Regions from separate parts of the Streptomyces sp. NPDC037389 genome, predicted to be linked through region 2. Evidence: riboswitches for the same ligand, from Rfam matches in the RefSeq annotation. Region 2 holds a riboswitch; each other region holds the start of a gene.

What was found. A riboswitch is a leader RNA that binds a small molecule or an ion and turns the genes downstream of it on or off. The one in region 2 is predicted to bind cyclic di-AMP.
Positions count from the first base shown of each region.
Region 1: another riboswitch for cyclic di-AMP. It lies ahead of AB0E98_RS15410 (C40 family peptidase); the one in region 2 lies ahead of AB0E98_RS25540 (transglycosylase family protein).
Region 3: another riboswitch for cyclic di-AMP. It lies ahead of AB0E98_RS09740 (M23 family metallopeptidase); the one in region 2 lies ahead of AB0E98_RS25540 (transglycosylase family protein).
Region 4: another riboswitch for cyclic di-AMP. It lies ahead of AB0E98_RS06130 (M23 family metallopeptidase); the one in region 2 lies ahead of AB0E98_RS25540 (transglycosylase family protein).

Region 1 is NZ_JBEZUS010000006.1:200,659-203,953, forward strand. Features, by position in the region: gene AB0E98_RS15405 (carboxylesterase family protein) at 1-1,358, opposite strand, end outside; gene AB0E98_RS15410 (C40 family peptidase) at 1,451-1,924, opposite strand; cyclic di-AMP (ydaO/yuaA leader) riboswitch at 1,929-2,106, opposite strand; gene AB0E98_RS15415 (endo alpha-1,4 polygalactosaminidase) at 2,328-3,272, opposite strand; gene AB0E98_RS15420 (spherulation-specific family 4 protein) at 3,269-3,295, opposite strand, start outside.
Region 2 is NZ_JBEZUS010000012.1:113,761-117,055, reverse strand. Features, by position in the region: gene eno (phosphopyruvate hydratase) at 1-310, opposite strand, end outside; gene AB0E98_RS25540 (transglycosylase family protein) at 573-1,319, opposite strand; cyclic di-AMP (ydaO/yuaA leader) riboswitch at 1,324-1,506, opposite strand; gene AB0E98_RS25535 (transglycosylase family protein) at 1,766-2,836, opposite strand; gene AB0E98_RS25530 (cytochrome P450) at 2,954-3,295, opposite strand, start outside.
Region 3 is NZ_JBEZUS010000004.1:32,721-36,015, forward strand. Features, by position in the region: gene AB0E98_RS09735 (MFS transporter) at 1-727, opposite strand, end outside; gene AB0E98_RS09740 (M23 family metallopeptidase) at 848-2,023, opposite strand; cyclic di-AMP (ydaO/yuaA leader) riboswitch at 2,035-2,203, opposite strand; gene AB0E98_RS09745 (PP2C family protein-serine/threonine phosphatase) at 2,343-3,295, opposite strand, start outside.
Region 4 is NZ_JBEZUS010000002.1:565,070-568,364, forward strand. Features, by position in the region: gene AB0E98_RS06120 (HPr family phosphocarrier protein) at 1-79, shown strand, start outside; gene AB0E98_RS06125 (GntR family transcriptional regulator) at 305-1,021, opposite strand; gene AB0E98_RS06130 (M23 family metallopeptidase) at 1,213-2,016, opposite strand; cyclic di-AMP (ydaO/yuaA leader) riboswitch at 2,030-2,184, opposite strand; gene AB0E98_RS06135 (pitrilysin family protein) at 2,410-3,295, opposite strand, start outside.

The DNA.
Region 1 (3,295 bases), on a different contig from region 2:
GTCGCGAAGGCCGTCCACGACCGGCGGATCCCGTCCCCGATCGCCACCAGGTCCTCGGGGACCGGCCCCTCGCCGAGCAGCAGCCGGGCCTGCGGTGCGTCGTAGGTGCCGAACAGCATCGCCACGTCGAGCCCGTGGGCGGCGCCGAGCGCCCCGCCCAGGGCGGGCGCGGGCCGGCGCAGCTCGTACAGGTACGCCGTGCCGCCGCCGGCGGTGTGGGCCTCGGCGAGGTGGAGCGAGGGCATGCGGAACAGGACGTCGCTGTGGACGGTCTCGAAGAGTTCCACGGGGGCGGCGTCCGGGTAGGCGGCGCGGTAGGCCCGGGGGCCGTCGGGGCCGGGGGCGAAGGCGGTCAGCACCGCGTTCGTGTCCTCGTCGGTGACCTTGTCCCGGCCGCCGCTCATCACCAGGAACGGCCGGAACTCGTCGCGGGTGTGACCGGTCAGCAGGTCCACGCCGCTCGCCCGGCCGTCGGGCAGGACCGTCCAGGGCGTCTCCGGTACGAGGTCGCCGTCCACCACGACGGAGAACGGGGAGCCGGTCCGGGCCAGCGGCCCCCAGCGGTCGGCCTGGGCGGGCAGGCCGTACATCATCGGGGTGATCGCCTCGGCCAGCCGCCACGGTTCGATCGTGGCGAGGCCGGAGGCGGTGGGGGTGGTGCCCAGCCGCCCGGCGAGTTCGGCGGCGAGGCCGGAGGCGAGGGCCGGGGTGGTGTAGAGGCCGGGGACTGACTGGGCGATCGCCCGGCGGAAGAGGCCGGCGGCGCGGGGCACGGCCAGCAGGGTGGCGATCGAGCCGGCACCGGAGGACTGGCCGGCGACGGTGACCCGCGCGGGGTCGCCGCCGAAGCCGGCGATGTTCTCCCGGACCCACTCCAGGGCCGCGATCAGGTCGAGCAGCCCCCGGTTGGCGGGGGCGCCGTCGAGTTGGGCGGAGGCCTCGGCGCCCACCCGGTAGTTGAGGGTGACCACGACGAGGCCGCCCTGCCGGGCCAGGAGCCCGGCGTCGTAGAGCGGGTCGCCCGCGTACCCGGAGACATAGCCCCCGCCCAGGATCCACACCAGTACGGGCAGTCCGGAGCCGCCGGGGTCCGGCGACCAGACGTTCAGGGTGAGCCAGTCGTCGCCGGTGGCCGTGCCGGTCGCGGGGATCGGGCCGGACTGCGGGGGCGGCGGGCCGAACTCCGCCGCGTCCCGCACCCCGTCCCAGGAGCGCGGCGCGGCCGGGGCGGCGAAGCGCAGCGCCCCGACGGGCGGCCGGGCGTAGGGGATGCCCCGGAAGACGGCGAGGCCGTCGGTGGTGCGGCCTCGTACGGTGCCCTGGGCCGTGCGGGCCTCCGGGCCGGTGACGTCGCTCATCGTCGCTCCCTCCCCGCGCCCGGAGGCGGCACCCCCGTGCGCGGACGCGGATGATCGGGCGGCCCGGGTCACGGACCGCCCGGTCAGGGAGCCTAGTTGACGCGTCCGTACCAGACGCTGCCGGTCCAGATCTTCTCCTGACGGACCGTGGCGCCCGGCTTGGGGGCGTGCCAGATCTTGTTGCTACCCGCGTAGATCCCCACGTGGTAGACGTTGCTGCCCGAGTGGAAGAAGACCAGGTCACCGACCTGGCGGGAGCCGCTGGAGATGTGCCGGGTGCGGTTGTACTGGTCGGCGGCCACGCGGGGCAGGTTCTTGCCGACCTTCTTGAACGAGTACTGGGTCAGGCCCGAGCAGTCGAACCGGTTCGGGCCGGCCGCGCCGTACTGGTAGGGGGAGCCGGCCTTGCCGGCGGCGACCCTCAGGGCCTGCTCACCGGGTGTGGCCGCGGAGGCCTCGGAGGCGAGGCCGGGGACGAGCACCGATGCCGCCAGCGTTGCGGCGGTGACGGCGGAGGCGGCGCCGGCCCGGGATATGAGAGCGGGTATGCGAGGCATAGCAGACATGCCGAAGCCCTTCGACATCCGCCTGCGAAAGATGACCTGTCGGGTTCGGGCTGCGAAGTTGCCCGGCCGGATTTCCCGGCTTCACCCCAAGGACCACCGACTTCGTGATCCGTACCGCTCGGGTCTCCCGCTCCTGCCGATCCATCAATTCGATGCCGCACCCGGGACGGCGGCAGGACTCGGCGTCCGCCCGGGTGGCCCGCCATGGTGACGGGATCTTGTGTTCGGTGAGAGATCCTGCACCATGAATCATTCAAATCCGGCACCCGGGCGGCCATCTGTGAACTTCTTCACTTCGGGAGCAGACCCGGAACCGCGCTCCGCGCGCCCCCGCCGAACTGGCCCTAAACCCTTGTTCCCACGGGTACTTGCAGCATGGAACGAGTAATTCCGGGAATGCCGTTCAGCAGGGCCGGCGCCAGGCGTCCAGCTCCAGCTTCTTCTGCATCGAGCTCAGCCCGAGCCGCCGCGCGGTGGCGCAGAACTCCCCCGTCGACAGTTCGTATTCGACATGGAAGACCGCTTTGTTATGTTTTACGAAGGGGGTGAGCTTCTCGCACTCGTCGTACTGGGCGCACTGCTCGTTCACCGCGAAGTCGAAGACGTTCACCAGCTGCGGGATCTGGTCCAGGTCGTTCTTCAGCCCGATGGCCAGGCCTCGCTCATGGGCGAGATCCGCCAGCATCCGGTTGAAGGCCAGCTGGTGGTCGGCCGTCAGCGGAAAGCCGGTGGAGTTGCGGAATCCCTCGGTCAGGTCGGGTTCGACGGCGTCGAATCCCTTCTGCCGGCACATGTCCATCCGGGCCGCCATGAGCGGCCGCAGGGTGTCGAGGCGACGGATGTCGAACCATTTCTCGCCCTTCCACCCCTTGTTCTTGTTGCCGAGCAGGTTCTTCGGGAATTTCCCCTGGTCGGGCCGGAAGTCCTCCCAGGCACCGGCATTGATGTAACAGATCGCCTTCCGGCCACTGGAATGCAATTGGGCCACGGTTTCGGCCGAATTCTCGAAGCCGTCGATGTCGTAGACGGGGGCGTCCACCGAGGTGTCGGCCTTTCCGTCCAGCTGCCACTGCCAGCGGGTGCCCGGGCGCGGCTGCCAACGGGCCGCGGCCGGTGGCGAACCAGGTGCCGAACCCGTGGCCGTTCCGCCGGGTGAGGCCGAGGCGTCCGGGACACCGGAGGCCTTCGGCGCGCCCGAGGCACGCGGAGTGCCCGAGGCGTGGGGGGCCGCCGTGGCGCCGTCGTCGTCCCGGTCCGGCCCGTCGTCGTCGGCGGGCGAGGCGGAGCAGCCCGCGAGGACCAGCAGCAGCGCGGCGCACAGCCCCGCGCGGACGCGCCACGCGCTCATGCCGTGCCCCCCGCCGCGAGACC
Region 2 (3,295 bases):
CCTTGTTGTCGGTGGCGTCCAGGTCGAACATGGCCTGGTCGATCAGGCGCTGCTCGGTGGCGTCGTAGCCGACGAGCTCCGGGCCGATCTGCTCGATGACGGCGAGGACGGCCTTCTCGACACCCTTGCCGAGGTAGCGCTTGGGGTCACCGTCGCGGAGCTCGATGGCCTCGAAGGCGCCGGTGGAGGCGCCGGACGGTACGGCGGCACGGCCCGTGGAGCCGTCGTCGAGGCCGACCTCGACCTCGACCGTGGGGTTGCCTCGCGAGTCGAGGATCTCGCGAGCTACGACGACGTCGATGGACGGCACGAGGGTCTCCTTCGTGTGTGTCTGGAGTTCTGCACCACGAGCCTAACGGGCCCCGGAGCGTGCGCCCGCCCTTGCCCTGTCACCCGCGCCGAAAATTGGCACAAACGCCGAGATCCCCGGACGAATCGTCGGTGTGTTCGCTCAACAAGTGGTCGACAGAACGAGCGGAGCCCCGCTCCGATGCGGCTCGGGGGGAGGTCGCATCGGAGCGGGGCGGTCGCTCGGCCGGCCGGGGCCCGGTGGGGCCCCGGCCGGCCCTTGCTCAGCGCAGGTGGAGCTGCTGGCCCGGGAAGATCACGTCGGCGTCGGGCACGATCTTCTTGTTGAGCTCGTGCAGCTTCTGCCAGCCGCCCTGGACCTTCTGGGACGCGGCGATGGTGCCGAGGGTGTCGCCCTCCTTCACCTGGTACTCGCCGTCGCCCTTCTGAACGGTCCGCGGGGCGGTCTGCTTCGGCGCCGGGGCCTCGTCGTCGGAGTCGTCCGACTGCTGGACCGGCTTGCTGCTGTGCTTGCCCTGCGGCGCGGCCTCGCGCTTGCTGCGGTCGGCGTGGGCCTTGCCGTAGGCGCCGGAGGCGGACTTCGTGGACTTCTTCGCGACGTAACCGCCGTCGGAGTCGTCCGTGTCGACGTTCGCCTTGGCGCCGCCACTGGTCAGACCGCCGTAGCCGGCGCAGCCCCAGGCGCCCGGGCCCTGCATGGCGAGCAGGCGCTCGGCGGTGGCGATCTGCTGGGACTTGGTGGCCAGGTCGGCGCGCGGGGCGTACTGCCCGCCGCCGGCGGCCTTCCAGGAGGACGTCGAGAACTGCAGGCCACCGTAGTAGCCGTTACCGGTGTTGATGTGCCAGTTCCCGCTGGACTCGCACTCGGCGACCTTGTCCCACGTGGAGACGGAGGCGGCGTTGGCGGAGGTCGCGACCATCAGAGGGGCTGCGACAGCCGCGCCGGTGACGCCGGCGAGCGTGACGATGCGGACGGCCTTGGACGGACGACGGTGCTTGCCCTTGGACATGAGTCGGTTTCCTCACCGACGCCTACGAGGTGAGCTGTCGGGTTCGGGCTGTGAGTTCGCCCGGCCCGGTGCGCTTTCGCGTTCCGGGCTTCACCCCGAGCCGTCCCGCTCCTTCGGCCATTGGCCTTGGGACCGTTACGGCGACTTACCTTGGTTCCCCCGCTCCTGCCTACGGCGCTTGCGCGACGACTCCCCCGGCCGCCGGCAGGATTCGGCGTGCGGCCGTGGTGCTCGCGGTGGCGAGCGGTGACGACGGTAATCACAGGCGGCCGACGGGTTCAAACCCCACTTTTCAGCCACCGACGGCCGGAGTCAGCCCCAGAAACTTGACGTTTCCGCAGGTGAGAGGCCATTCGAGCAAATCGGATTTGAGGCATCCGACGGGTCGTCAACGAGACCCATGTCTCACTTTCGACTGGAACGGACATTCGCCTCGAACCGGAGCGCTACTGCTTGATGTCAAGCCGCTGACCAGGACGGATAAGGTCCGGATCAGAACCGACTGCTTTTTCGTTCTTCTGATACAGCGTCTGCCAGCCTCCGGCGACCGAGTGTTGCTCGGCGATCGCTGACAGGTTGTCACCGGGCCGCACGGTGTAGTCGTTCGCGGCGGGCAGATCCGTCCGGCCCTCGCCGCCCCGGGAGGGCCGCTGAGCATCGCCGGAGGGCGACGGGTCGGCACGGTGGCGGCCCGTTCCGGAAGGCGTTCCGGCATCACCGGGAAGCGGCGAAGCGGAAGGCGAGGATCCCGTTCCAGGGGTGTCCGAGGGCGTGTTCGCCGGGGTGTTCGAGGGGCTGCCGACCGGTGCGGTCGGGATGGCGGTCGGATCGGCCGACGCGCCGGGGGTCGTACCCGTCGTCGGCTGCCCCGACGGGTCCTTGCGGTGCTTGCCCGGGGAGGTGTCCGGGGACGGGCTCGTGGAAGCGGACGGGGTGCCGGAGGAGCCCGGCGTGGGCGAACCGGACGAGCCGGGCGCGGGCTTGGGCGACCCGGAGGACGGGGCGGACGGCGCGGGCGACGTGCGCTCGGGAGCGGGCTGGTTGCCGCGCCCGGGCGTGCGCGGGCGGCCGGCCTCCGGCGCGGCGGAGGACGACCCGTCGCCCGGGTCCACCTCCGGCGCCTTGTCCTCGCCCTGGGCCGCCTCGCCGGCCAGGCCCGAACTCACCGCGCAGCTGCGCCAGGTGTCGGCGCCCTCCGCCTTGAGGATCCGCTCGGCCACGGCTATCTGCTGGGACCGGCTGGCCAGGTCGGGGCGCGGCGCGTACGCGATGCCGCCGTTCTGCTCCCACATCCGCTGGGTCATCTGGAGACCGCCGTGGAGGCCGTTGCCGTTGTTGGCGCTCCACATCCCTCCGCTCTCGCACTGGGCGACCTTGTCCCAGGTGCCCGCGTCCGCCGCGACGGCGGATCCCGACGCCAGCAGCGGCAGGGCCGCGCTGGCGCCGGTCACCCCGACGGCGAGCACGATGGCGGGTGCCTGGCGGGGGCGGCGATGTCTACCGGTTCCTGAGCGCATGTGTGGGCCTCTCGTGTGGGCGGCGTCCGGTTGGTCGCAGACCATAGCGACGGCTTCCGGGAGTCACAAGCCGGTGTAGCGGAGGTCACGCGCCGATAAACGCCGATTGACCGGGCGTCACACGAGGGGGCTTTTGGGCGTGAACTCCACGGGCAAAGTGCGCAATCCACGCATGATCAGGCCGCCGCGCCAGCGCAGGTCCCCGGGTTCGGCGGCGAGGGAGAGATCGGGCAGCCGGCGCAGCAGCGTCGCGATCGCGGCCTGGCCCTCCAGACGGGCCAGGGGCGCGCCGAGGCAGTAATGGATGCCGTGCCCGTAGCCCAGATGCTGGTTGTCGCGCCGGGACAGATCAAGGGTGTCGGGGTCGGTGAAACGCTCGGGATCGCGGTCGGCGGCGGCCAGGACGACCAGCACGGGATCGCCCTCGGCGATGCGCTGCCCGCCGATGGTCAGGTCCTG
Region 3 (3,295 bases), on a different contig from region 2:
TGCCTTTCTCGGCCACGACGCGTTTCTCGATCGACGTGACGAGCCGTTCGGCCTCCTCCGCCCTGCCGTGGATGAACAGCCAGCGCGGGCTCTCCGGCACATGGCGGCGTACGAGCAGGATGACCAGCCCCAGGATGACGCCCAGCCCGAAGGTCAGCCGCCAGCCGACGGCCTTGGCGAAGATGCTGGTGTCGAGCATCAGGACCGACAGCAATGAACCCGCGATGGCGCCGAGCCAGAAGCTGCCGTTGATGATGAGGTCGACACGGCCGCGGTAGGCGGCCGGGATCAGTTCGTCGATGGCGGAGTTGATCGCCGCGTACTCGCCGCCGATGCCGAAACCCGTCACGAAGCGGAAGGTGAAGAACCACCAGGACGAGTACGAGAGCGCGGTCAGGGCCGTCGCGGCCAGATAGACCGCGAGCGTGACCATGAAGAGTCTTTTACGGCCGAAGAGATCGGTCAGCCGGCCGAAGAAGAGCGCGCCGGAACAGGCGCCCGCCACATAGAGCGCGGCCGCCACTCCCGTCACTCCGCCGGAAGTGATCGGCAGTCCGCTGCCCTGCTCGGAGAGACGGCCGGCGATATTGCCGACGATCGTGACCTCCAGGCCGTCCAGGACCCAGACCGTGCCGAGACCGATCACCACGGTCCAATGCCACCGGGACCAGGGCAGCCGGTCCAGGCGGGCGGGCACGGACGTGGTGATCGTCGCGGTGGTCGTCACGTCATCTGATTTCCCGATCGCACACAGAACATTCCCGGGATATCCGATATCGGAGGGTTCTCCGGCCGCTATGACCTGATTGGCCTGTCCGGCTTGCCGACCGGCGGCCCCGCCTGCTCGCTACGGCTCCAGGCCCCTGCCCCGCAGCCACGACAGCGGGTCCACCGGCGCGCCACCGCCCGGCCGTACCTCCAGGTGGAGATGCGGGCCGGTGACATTGCCGGTCGCGCCGACCCGGCCGATGACCGTGTCCGTGCCGACCTTGCCCGACGTGACCACCATCGACGACAGGTGGCAGTACCAGACCTCGGTCCCGTCATCGAGCGTCAGCACGATGCGGTAGCCGTACGCGCCCGCCCAGCCCGCCTGGGTGACGGTGCCGCCGCCGACCGCCTTGACCGGGCTGCCGGTGGGGGCGGCGAAGTCCTCGCCGGTGTGGTTCGCGGACCACATGTTTCCCGCCTGGCCGAAGCCGGCGGTGAGGGTGTAGGAGGCCACGGGGAGGGTGAAGGATCCGCCAGCGGTGCCACGGTGCGCGGAGCCGGACGATCCGGTCGAGTGCCGCTCCGGAGTGCCGGCCGTTCCGGCCGCCTCAGCCGTCGCCGCCCCACCGTCCGCCGCCTCCCGCTGCGCGGCCTCGTACGTCGCCGCCTTCGCGTCCGCCGCCTCGCGCTCGGCCGACTCCCGCTCCGCCGCGGCCTTCTCCGCCGCCGCCTTGCGGTGCTGCTCGGCGGCGGCCTGGGCCACGCGCGCCTGCGCCTCGGCCTCGGCGGCGCCCTGCTGGTGCTCGGCCTGCTGGAGGATGCGGGCCCGCAGCACCTCGCCGGCGTCGGCGGTGTCGCGCACGGTACGTACCGTCTCGACGGGGGCCTGCTGCGCCTCGACGGCCCGCTGCCCGCCCCGCTCGTGGCCGTCGGCCATGAACGAGCCGACGACCGGGATGCTCTGGGCCAGGTCCGGCATGGATATGGAGGGCTGCGGACGGTCCTGGGCGCTGGCCATGCCGCCCGCACCGACCGCCGCGATCATTCCGGCGCCGAGCACCGCCCCGCTGCGCGCCATCGTGCCGCCGCGCGGCTTGACGACACGGTGCCGGCCGCGGACGGGCGCCGCCGGGTGGTCCTCGCCGGGGGCCCACTCGTCGGCCGCCGCCCGGGGCGCGGGGGCGGGGACAGTGGCCTCGGGGGCCGGATCCGGCTCGTAGGGGGGAATGTAGGCGGGAACGAACGGGGGGTCGTACGGAGGGTCGTACGGACTGCCGTCGAACGCGGAGCTGTCGGAGCTGTTGGACGCCACGAGGGCGACTCCTTTCCTTCCTGTTCGCCTACCGGGTTAAGCGTGGGGGTCCCCCCAGGCCGTTCAGGCTCTGGGGGAGGGTTCGGAGGAGGAAGGTCTCCTACAGGCCTGCGTTCGGGCCCGATTCACCCCAAATGATGGTTCCCCGGTTCCGCCCACGGGATTCGGCGAAGGCGCACGGCACCGCCCTTGCGACGGCTGCAACGACCGCGCTGCGTTATCGAACGTTAATAGACAGAGCGGCCGGATTCCAAGCCGAAAGAGTGAACCCAGCTGGCATGTTGGGGTTCTTTATGAAGCGCTTATTTCTGATAGTTCGTCAGTCGTTATGCAACTGAATGCGTGCGGGACGGGCGGTGACCTGGGGACGTTTGTGGGTGATGGGCGCGGTACGGAGCCTGCCGTCGATCCGCCGGATGGCGAGCAGGGCCATGTCGTCGTCCGTACGCCCGCCCGCGTGCCGGGTCACGTCCGCCGCGAGGGAGTCCAGCAGGGCGTCGGGGCTGCGGAACTGCTTGCCGTGCAACCGTGGCTGGGGGTCATAGAACGCCCCGGCCGCGTCCCTGGCCTCGGTGACCCCGTCGGTAAACAGCAGCAACGTCGCCCCCACCGGGAACTCCCACTCCTCCACCCGGTCCGGCCACACACCCAGGTCCTCCATCCCCAGCGGCAGGGCGGGCGCTCGGGGGTGGGTGTCCCCGACGGTGCCGTCGGAATGGAGCAGGAGCGGGGGCGGATGGCCGCGGTTGACGATGCGCAGGGCGCCCGCGCCCGGCTGGACCTCGGCCAGGACGGCGGTGGTGAACCCCTCGGCCTGATCGACGTTCGCGCGCCGTGCGCCCTCCCGTTGCAGCGCGCGCTCCAGCCGCACCGCCAGCCCCTCCAGCGTGCGCTCCTGCTCCGCCGCCTCCCGGAACGCGCCGATCAGGATCGCGACCGCCTCCACCGCGCCGAGGCCCTTGCCCCGCACGTCGCCGACGATGACGCGGACGCCGTACGGGGTGTCCTGCACCGCGTAGAGGTCGCCGCCGATCCGGGCGTCGGCCTGCGCGGCGACATAGCGCGCGGCCACGCGGAGCCCGCCGATCCGGGCCGGGGGCGTGGGCAGCACGGCCCGCTGGGCGGCCTCCGCGACGCTCCGTACGGACGCCAGCCGGAGATTGCCGCGCCGTACGACGCGGTTGATGCCCACGGCGAGCGCGCCGACGATCAGGACGGTGGCGACCTCGGTCACCGACTCGCCCGTCTCCGGCGCCTGCCGCGCGAAGGAGA
Region 4 (3,295 bases), on a different contig from region 2:
GGAGGGGTCCGAGGCCGCGCTCGACCGTCTGGCCAAGCTCGTCGCCGAGGGGCTCGAGGAGCTCCCGGAGACCGTCTGATCCACCGGCCCGCCCCTCCCCGGGCGGGACCGCGCGGCGGGGCCGCGGCAGCCGACCGAGGCCGCCGCGGCCCCGCTGTCGTATCCAAGGGCCGTATCCCGCGGCTGTGCCCACAGGCTTTTCACGCGCCGTGCGCGCCGCTCTCCGCAGACGCGCACGGCGTGCCCCGACCGGGGACCGCCACGAATTCCCGGCCGCTATTCCTCCAGGAATAGCGGGCCCTCGTCAAGAACGGACGCCCGCCGTGTTTACGGGCTGTTTCGGCGGATGGACGCGGTCGCCGCCGGTCCGCCGCAGCAGGAATTCACCGGGTGAACGGCCGGCCCGTACGGCGGCCAGCTCCCGGGCGCGTTCCACGTCTCCGCGGGCCACCGCGTCCACCAGCGCCCCGCACGCCTCCCAGGTCTCCACCGGCCGGACCACGGGCCCCGGGGCGTACACCCAGGCGATCTTGCGGCGCAGCTGGGTCAGGAGCCCGGCGACCGAGGGGCTGCCGGACGCCTGGGCGAGCGTCTCGTCGAACCAGTCGCCGAGCTGGCGCAGCTCGGCGCAGCGGCCCGCGCGGGCCCGCTCCTGACCGAGTCTGACCAGGCCCCGCAGTACCTTGAGATGGGCCTCGGAGCGCCGCTGCGCGGCCTTGGCCGCGCCCAGCGGCTCCAGCAGGGCCCGGATGTCGAGAAGGTCGGCGGCCTCGCGCTCGGTGGGTTCGGCGACACAGGCGCCGGCGTGCCGACGGGTGGTCACGAAGCCCTCGGAGGCGAGGGTGCGCAGCGCCTCGCGCACGGGCACCCGTGAGACGCCGTAGCGGCGGGCGAGGATTTCCTCGATGAGCCGGCTGCCCGGCGGGAAAGCGCCGGAGACGATGTCGTCGCGGATGGCGGTGCACACCGCGTGCGTGGAAATACGACGGCTCTCGCGCGGCCCTTCGCCGTCGCCGCTCACGTACGGCCCCGCATGGGTCTACCTCCGCCTCATGCCTCAATCCCCGTGCAGCACGGCCGATTGACGTCCGTTCGGCGACTCTATGGCAATCCCGGGCGTTTTCCGATGGTGCCGCCGCTTCATGGATATTTTTTGGCCAACACGAAGGCCCCGGCCGGGGGCCGGGGCCTTTCGGAAGTCGTCGCGCGTCGTTACAGGTTGACGCCGTGCGCGGCCATGTAGGCGATCGGGTCGATGTCCGAGCCGTAGGTGGGGGCCGTGCGGGCCTCGAAGTGCAGGTGCGGGCCGGTGACGTTGCCAGTGGCGCCGGAGAGGCCGATCTGCTGGCCCGGGGTGACCGACTGACCGACGGAGACGTCGATGGAGGACAGGTGGCCGTACTGGGTGTACGTGCCGTCGGCCATCTGGATGACGACGTTGTTGCCGTAGGCGCCGCCGTAGCCGGCCTCGACGATGGTGCCCATGCCCACCGCGTGGACGGAGGTACCGGTCTCGGCGTGCATGTCGATGCCGGTGTGGCTGCCGGAGGACCACAGGCCGCTGGAGGCCTTGTAGGCGGTGGAGACGTAGGAGCCGTCGATCGGGCTCACGAAGGTGCCGAGGCGCTTGCGCTCCTCGTCGCGGGCGGCCTTCGCCTTGGCGGCACGCTCCTCCTCGGCCTTGCGCTGGGCCTCTTCGTAGCGCTGCTTGGCCTGGACGGCCTTCTGCTTGGCGCTCTCCTCGGCCTGGAGGCGGGCGGCGGCCTCGTCGGCGGCGCTGCGCTGGGACTCGGCCTGGGCGTCGACGTGCTCGGCCATGACGTCACCGATGACGACGGCCTGGGTCAGGCCGGTGTCCTCGGGGCGCTGGGTGTCGTCGGAGGCGGCGAAGGCCGGGGCGGCGACACCGGCGACGACGCCGGCGGCCGTCAGGGTGGCTATGCCCGCGACGTTGGCGCTGACGCGCGCGGCGCGGCTCGGACGACGGTGCTTCCCGGTGGCACGGGTGAACGCCATGTCTGCGGCTGTTCCTTTCCTTCCCTCTCGCCTACCGGGTTAGCTGACGGGTTCGGAGCAGGAAGGTCTCCTACGGATCCCTCGTGAGAGGGGCCCGATTCACCCCAGGGACGTTTGGGTCCCCGGCTCCCCTCGGCTCGCGCCTCGGGAACTCGGCGATGGCTTCCCGGGGGCCGCGGTCGCGGCTCCGATAGGCGGGCTGCCGGGCCTGACGCTAATCGGCGTCAGATTCGAACAGCAAACAGAAGTGGGCTTTTATGACGTACGCCACACGACCAACATGCAACCACCGCCCGAAAGCGGACATAAGAGAGGCGCATGGGTCACAACGGACCCATGCGCCAACGCGGCCCCGACGCAGCGTGGCCGCCGCGCCGGGGTGGTGAGTCGCCGTCAGGCGGGGATGACCGTCACCGGGCCGATGCCCAGGGCCTTGACGGGCTCGGCGATCTCGGCGGCGTCACCGACGAGGACGGTGACGAGGCGGTCGGCCGGGAAGGCGCTCACGACGGCCGCCGTGGCCTCCACCGTGCCGGCCTGCGCGAGGCGTTCGTACAGCCGCGCCTGGAAGTCGTCCGGCAGGTACTGCTCGACCTGGTCGGCGAAGGTCGCGGCGACGGCCGCGGCCGTCTCGTACTTCAGCGGCGCGACACCGACCAGGTTCTGCACGGCGACGTCGCGCTCGGCCTCGGTCAGGCCCTCCGCCGCCAGGGTGCGCAGCACGGTCCACAGATCCTGGAGCGCGGGGCCGGTGTTGGGGGTGTCCACGGAGCCGCTGATGGCGAGCATGGCCGTGCCCGTGCCGTCGGGGGCGGAGAGCAGCACCTGGCCGAAGGAGCGCACGCCGTAGGTGTAGCCCTTCTCCTCGCGCAGGACACGGTCCAGGCGGGAGGTGAGGGTGCCGCCGAGGCAGTAGGTGCCGAGGATCTGGGCGGGCCAGATGCTCGCGTGCCGGTCGGGGCCGGTACGGCCGATGAGGAGCTGCGTCTGCACGGCGCCGGGCCGGTCCACGATGACGACGCGGCCGGTGTCGTCGGCGGTGACGGCCGGCACGGGCAGCGGCTCGGCGGTGGTGCCGGTCCAGGTGCCCAGGGACTCCGCCAGGGTGCGGTCGAGGTCGATGCCGGTGAAGTCGCCGACGATCGCCACGGTGGTGGTGGCGGGGCGGACATGGGCCTCGTAGAAGGACCGGACCGCCGCGGCGTCGACGCGCTCGACGGTCTCCTGCGCGCCCTGACGGGGGCGGGACATCCGGGAGTCGGCCGGGAAGAGCTCGGCG